DNA from 2 places in the Streptomyces sp. NPDC051218 genome. Region 1 is predicted to be linked to the other one. Evidence: riboswitches for the same ligand, from Rfam matches in the RefSeq annotation. Region 1 holds a riboswitch; the other holds the start of a gene.

Region 1 (3,244 bases):
GCGTCGGCCAGCATTCCGATCTTGACGGCGTCCACCGCCACGTCGGCGAACAGCGTGTCGAGCTGCTCGGTGACGAACTCCGGGGGGACGGCGTGGATGCCGGTGACTCCCTGGGTGTTCTGTGCGGTCAGGGCGGTCAGAACTGCCGTTCCGTACGCGCCGTTTGCGGAGAACGCCTTCAGGTCGGCTTGGATCCCGGCGCCGCCGGAGGGGTCGCTGGCGGCGATGGTGAGGGCGATGGGCGGGCTGGTCACGCGGAGACCTCCGGTCGCAGGGTGTGGGCAAGGGAACGGGCCGCGGTCTCGGGGTCGGGCTGCCCGCAGACCGCGCTGACGACAGCGATCCCGGCCGCGCCACTTGCCCTGACGGCGGCGGCCTCGGACGCGCCGATCCCGCCGATGGCCACGCAGGGCAGCGGGCTCTCCCGGACGATGCGGGCCAGGCCGTCCAGACCGAGCGGGGTGTCCGCGTCCGGCTTGGTGGACTGCGGGAACACCGGACCGACACCGAGGTGGTCGACGGCATCGGGTACGTGCGTCAGCTGTTCGGGGCGGCTGACGGACAGGCCGACGTACGCGTGAGGGCCGAGCTGGCGCCGGGCGGTCGTGGGGGAGCCGTCCCGCTGCCCAAGGTGGACGCCGTCCGCGCCCAGCCAGACCGCCACGTCCAGGCGGTCATTGACGATCAAGGGGACCCCGGTGCCCGCGAGTTCAGCCTGGATCGACCGGCCGAGCGCACACAGCGTGCGGGCGTCCGCTTCCGGATCGCGCAACTGGACAGCGGTGACACCACCCTTGACGGCGGCTGCCACGGTGACGGCGACGCCGCGCTCGCCGCAGAGCCGGGTGTCGGTGACGAGGTACAGGGACAGGTCGAGTGGTGGTCGCATGGGTGCTCCTTGGGGTCTACCGGCCGCGGGAGGGCGCGGCGGCGTGGGAGACGCATCGGGAGGTGCTGGGGAAGAGGTGCTGGGGAAAGAGGTGTAGGGAAGGGGGAGGGCCCCTGACGTGCGGGAACCTTGAGTTATCCACAGGGGTGAGGGTGTGTGTCCGAGGGGGCTGGCAGACTTGGTGTTGGGGTCGCCCCCCTGGGCGGGCGGGGGCTGATCAGCGGCTGATTAGCGGCTGACCAGCCGCTGACACCCAGGCCGACCGCCCACCGCAAAACCCCGCAACATCCCCAACACCCGCGAGCTCAACGCAGGTTGAGAGCCCCGGCGAGCCGGTCCGGGCTGAGCTCGTACAGCGCGTCGATCAGCGCGACCGCGAACGTGCCGGGACCTGTCGAGCGGGTGGCGGCGCTCTCCGCGGCCACTGTGAGCAGGGCGGTCGCGGCAGTGGCGGCCAGCAGCGCGTCTCCGGTGACGGCTGTGCAGGCGGCGACCAGGGCGCCGAGCGAGCAGCCGGTTCCCGTCACCAGAGGCAGCAGCGGGTGCCCATTGCTCACCCGCACCACTCGCGTCCCGTCGGTGAGGACGTCCTCAGGACCGCTCACGGCGACCGCGCAGCCGTAGCGTCGGCTCAGCGCGGTGGCCGCGGCCAGCGCCGCTTCGGGGGTGTCCGTGCTGTCCACGCCGCGCCCGCCCGTGCCGCCGCCGTCCAGCGCCAGGATCTCGGAAGGGTTGCCGCGAACGACCGCCGGGGTTGCGCTCTCCAGGAGTTCGCGGGCCAGCTCGGTGCGCCAGGGCAGCGGGCCGACCGCCACCGGGTCGAGCACCCACGGGCGCCCGGCGCCGGCCGCTTCCTTGACCGCGACGCGCATCGCCTCCGCCGTCACGGAAGTCACCGTCCCCAGGTTGACCAGGACACCTCCGGCCACTCGGGCCAGTGCTCCGGCTTCCTCCGCGCTGTGCACCATCGCGGGGGCCGCTCCTGCCGCGAGCAGCACGTTGGCGGTGAACTGCGACGCCACGACGTTGGTCAGGCAGTGCACAAGGGGTGCGGAGGTCCGCAGGGCCGCGATCACGTCCGCTACGGCAGCACGGGAGACGGCAGGGCCGTTTTGGGCAGGTATGGAGGCACTCTCCATCGTCAACACCCTTCCTACGCCGGCATTACCCGGTCCAGGTTCATGCGGTCGGCGGAAAGGGGATCAAGTCCCGTCCGCCCTCTCAGCCCGGCTACTCCCGAGCTCCCGCGGTGGTCACTACGCAATGTACCTCCCTCGGGAACGGGAGTTCGCACTCGGGGCTCCGCACGGCACGACAGAGCGGGGGCGGGCGCTGGACTTCGGCTGTTGCGCCCACGTGACGCCGTTGCGCCCACGTGACGCCGTCGCGCCCACCTGACGCCGGCGGTCGTCGCCTACGTACACTCACTCGCGAAGTCGAGAGCGATACTCACCCGGGGCCGTACCTCGGGCACGTCTGAAGGCGCGGCTGAAGGCGTGCGGAGAGGCGTATCCGACCGCGCCGGAGATCGACTCGACCGGCTCATCGGTGTCGCGGAGCCGGACGGATGCCAGGTCGATGCGCCACTGCGTCACGTACGCGCCCGGTGTCTGTCCGAGGGCGGACCGGAAGCGCCTCGACAGCGTCGCCCGGGAAACGCGCGTCGCGGCGGCCAGGGTCTCCGTGGTCCAGGGGTGCCCCGGCTGGGCGTGGACACAGGCCAGAGCCTCGCGCACGACCGGATCACGCATCGCTCCCAGCCATGAGCCGGACTGCTCCTGCGGGTGGCGGGCCAGCCAGGCGCGTACGAACTGGACGAGCAGAAGGTCGACGATGCTGTTCACGGCGGCGGTGGTGCCGATCTGCGGCTGTGCGAGCTCCGCGGCGAGAAGTTCGACGGTCCTTCTGAGCTGCGCGTTCTCCCGGGCTGTGACGTGCATCGGCCGAGCGAGAGAGGTGAGCACCGGTGTACGCACCTCCGGGTCCTGCTCGTAGCGCAGTACGATCACTTCCGTCTGCACCGGCGCCGAGCCCAGGCGCAGGGCCCTGCCATCGCCGAAAGACCGGGCCGCCGCCGCACGGTCGCAGGAACCCAACGTCATGCCGGCGCCGCCGGCTATCCCGTGTGCGGTGCCCGGCGACACCAGGACGGCGTCTCCGGCCTGCACCGGAAGAGGTTTCTCGCCCGGGACGTGGAGCCACATGGTGCCGCGGGACACCACGTGCAGTGCCGCTCCTGGCGAGGAGTCCAGCCGCAGGCCCCAGATTCCTCCGGCCTTCAGCATGACCCCGAGCGCCCCACGCGCACCCGAAACACGCAAGACCTCCGCCAGCACATCCATGGGTCCATTCTCG
Region 2 (3,244 bases), on a different contig from region 1:
GCGCGGACGACGCGCGACCACGGAGGCGTCGACCAGCTTCAGCGCACTCTCCCTGCGGCGCACGGTCCACGCGTGCACGGCGAGGATCGCGCCGACCGCGGCGAACTGCACGATCGTCAGTACGGCGGCCGTCGACAGGTCGAGAAGCTGGGCGGTCTGCCGGTAGATCTCCACTTCGAGCGTCGAGTACGCGGGTCCGCCGAGGATCTGCACGACGCCGAAGGAGGTGAACGTGAAGAGGAAGACCATGAGGGAGGCCGCGGCGACCGCGGGACCGAGCGCGGGCAGCGTGACGGTCCGCCAGGCGGTCCACCGCGAGGCGCCGAGCATCCGCGCGGCCTCCTCCTGGCGCGGGTCGAGCTGCGACCAGAGCCCGCCGACGGTCCGTACGACGACGGCGTAGTTGAAGAAGACGTGCGCGAGCAGGATCGCCCACACCGTCGTGTCGAGGCGTACGCCCCACATCTCGTCGAGCAGCCCGCCCCGGCCGAGCAGCGCGAGGAAAGCGGTCCCGACGACGACGGTCGGCAGCACGAACGGCACCGCGACGACGGCCCGCAGAATCTGCTTGCCCCTGAACTCGAAGCGCGCGAAGACGTACGCGCCAGGGAGCGCGATCAGCAGGGTGAGCGCCGTCGAGGCAAGCGCCTGCCAGGTGGTGAACCACAGCACGTGCCGGACGTCGGACTGCCCGACGACCTCCGCGATCCGCCCGAACTGCCAGTCCCCGCCGACCTTCAGGCCGCGCGCGACGATCGCGGCGACCGGATAGGCGAAGAAGACGGCGAAGAACGCGACGGGCACGGCCATGAGACCGAGCCGCGTCGCGCTCCCGCGCGCGAGCCCCTTACGGGACGTGCTTACTTCAGTACGAGCGAGGTCCACGACTTGACCCACTGCTCGCGGTTGTCGGAGATCTTCTTCGGAGCCATGGTCTCCGGCTTGTCGACGCTCACGCCGTGCTCCGTGAACAGCTCCGGCAGCTTGCCGCCCTCACGGACCGGGTTCACGAACATGTTCAGCGGCATGTCCTCCTGGAACTCGGCGCTGATCAGGAAGTCGAGCAGCGCCTTGCCGCCCTTCTCGTTCCGGGCGTTGTCGAGCAGACCCGCGTACTCGACCTGCCGGAAGCAGGTGCCGGTCGCGACGCCGGTCGGCGCCTCCTTGGGCTGCGGCTTGGCGTAGAGCACCTCGACGGGCGGGGACGAGGCGTACGAGACGACGAGCGGCCGGTCGCCCTTGGCCTTCTTGCCGCCGGCGGACCCGGAGAACTCCTCGTTGTAGGCCTGCTCCCAGCCGTCGACGACCTTGACGCCGTTGTCCTTGAGCTTCTTCCAATAGCCCTGCCAGCCGTCGTCGCCGTACTGGGCGGCGGTGCCGAGCAGGAACCCGAGGCCGGGGGACGAGGTCGACGCGTTCTCGGTGACCAGCAGGTCCTTGTACGCGGGCTTGGTCAGATCCGCGAAGGACTTCGGCGGCGCGAGCTTCTTGTCGGCGAAGTACTTCTTGTCGTAGTTGACGCAGATGTCGCCGCTGTCGACGGGCGTGACCCGGTGCTTCCCCTGATCGACGCGGAACTGCGAGGCGACCTGGTCCGAGCCCTTGGCCTCGTACGACTGGAAGAGGCCGTTGTCGAGCGCACGCGACAGAAGCGTGTTGTCTACGCCGAAGAAGACGTCGCCCTGGGGGTTGTCCTTGGACAGGATCGCCTTGTTCACAGCGGCGCCCGCGTCCCCGTCCTTGAGGACGTTGACCTTGTACCCGGAGCTCTTCTCGAACGCCTTCAGCACGTCCTTGGAGACGTTGAACGAGTCATGGCTGACGAGTGTGACGCTCTTGGAGTCGGCCTTGTCGCCGCTGTCGGACGAGCTGCCGCACGCGGAGAGCGCGACGAGCCCGACGCTCACCGCGACCGCGGTGAGCGTGATCTTCTTGGTGGTACTCACTGAATTCATTCCTCCTGGAGTGACCAGGAAGAGACGCGGCCCTGCCCGCGGACCGAAGGGCCGGCGGGCAGGGCGCAACAGCTTGAGTGGTGTCCGAACTTCCTACCCGGAATGACCCGGGCAAGGTTCAGAGGGTCTGCGGCCAACCTGTCCTTGGCTGCCGCACTCTCAGCGCTGTGGCGCTCCCCTGTCGGAATATGAAGATGTGTTCCGTCCGTGCAGTTGTGCACTGCCTATGAAGTTGTGTTTCGGCCAGCCTAACGCTCTGCCGCGGCGAGCTGACCGCACGCCCCGTCGATCTCCTGGCCACGGGTGTCACGCACCGTGACAGGCACCCCATGAGCGGCGATGGCGTTCACGAAGGCCTTCTCGTCCTCCGGCCGCGACGCCGTCCACTTCGAGCCCGGCGTCGGGTTCAGCGGGATCAGGTTCACGTGCACGGGCTTGTTCTTGAGCAGCCGCCCGAGCCGGTCACCGCGCCACGCGTGGTCGTTGATGTCCCGGATCAGCGCGTACTCGATGGACAGGCGGCGCCCGGACTTTGCGGCGTACTCCCACCCTGCCTCCAGCACCTCGCGCACGTTCCAGCGCGTATTGACGGGTACGAGGGTGTCGCGGAGCTCGTCGTCGGGCGCGTGCAGCGAGATGGCGAGGCGGCACTTGAAGCCCTCGTCGGCGAACCGGTGGATGGCGGGCACGAGGCCCACGGTCGACACGGTGATGCCACGCTGCGAGAGGCCGACCCCGTCGGGCTCGGGGTCCGTCAGCCGGCGGATCGCCCCGGTCACGCGGTTGTAGTTGGCGAGCGGCTCACCCATCCCCATGAAGACGATGTTGGAGAGCCGCGCGGGCCCACCGGGAATCTCCCCGTCGCGCAGGGCCCGCATCCCGTCCACGATCTGGTGCACGATCTCGGCGGTGGACAGATTCCGGTCGAGACCGGCCTGCCCGGTCGCGCAGAACGGGCAGTTCATCCCGCACCCGGCCTGCGACGAGATACACATCGTCACGCGGTCCGGATAGCGCATGAGCACGGACTCGACGAGCGTCCCGTCGAACAACCGCCACAGTGTCTTACGGGTGGTGTCGTCGTCGCAGCTGATGTGCCGCACCACGGACATCAGCTCGGGAAGCAGCGCCTCCTGGAGCTTCCCGCGCGAACCGGCGGGAATGTCGGTCCACTGCTCCGGGTCGTGCGCGTACCGCGCGAAGTAGTGCTGCGAGAGCTGCTTGGCGCGAAACGGTTTCTCGCCGGCGGCGGCGACGGCTTCCTTGCGCTCGGCGGGCGTGAGGTCGGC

The links. Region 1 has a riboswitch for thiamine pyrophosphate ahead of thiM (hydroxyethylthiazole kinase). Riboswitches for the same ligand answer to the same signal wherever they lie in the genome.
Region 2: another riboswitch for thiamine pyrophosphate. It lies ahead of ACIBCK_RS32475 (thiamine ABC transporter substrate binding subunit); the one in region 1 lies ahead of thiM (hydroxyethylthiazole kinase).

What each region holds. Positions count from the first base shown of each region.
Region 1 covers NZ_JBITEU010000014.1:59,971-63,214, forward strand. The annotation lists gene thiD (bifunctional hydroxymethylpyrimidine kinase/phosphomethylpyrimidine kinase) at 1-254, opposite strand, end outside; gene thiE (thiamine phosphate synthase) at 251-889, opposite strand; gene thiM (hydroxyethylthiazole kinase) at 1,195-2,028, opposite strand; TPP riboswitch at 2,022-2,147, opposite strand; gene ACIBCK_RS34800 (cupin domain-containing protein) at 2,314-3,231, opposite strand.
Region 2 covers NZ_JBITEU010000012.1:83,613-86,856, forward strand. The annotation lists gene ACIBCK_RS32470 (ABC transporter permease) at 1-885, opposite strand, end outside; gene ACIBCK_RS32475 (thiamine ABC transporter substrate binding subunit) at 861-1,955, opposite strand; TPP riboswitch at 2,028-2,145, opposite strand; gene rlmN (23S rRNA (adenine(2503)-C(2))-methyltransferase RlmN) at 2,204-3,244, opposite strand, start outside.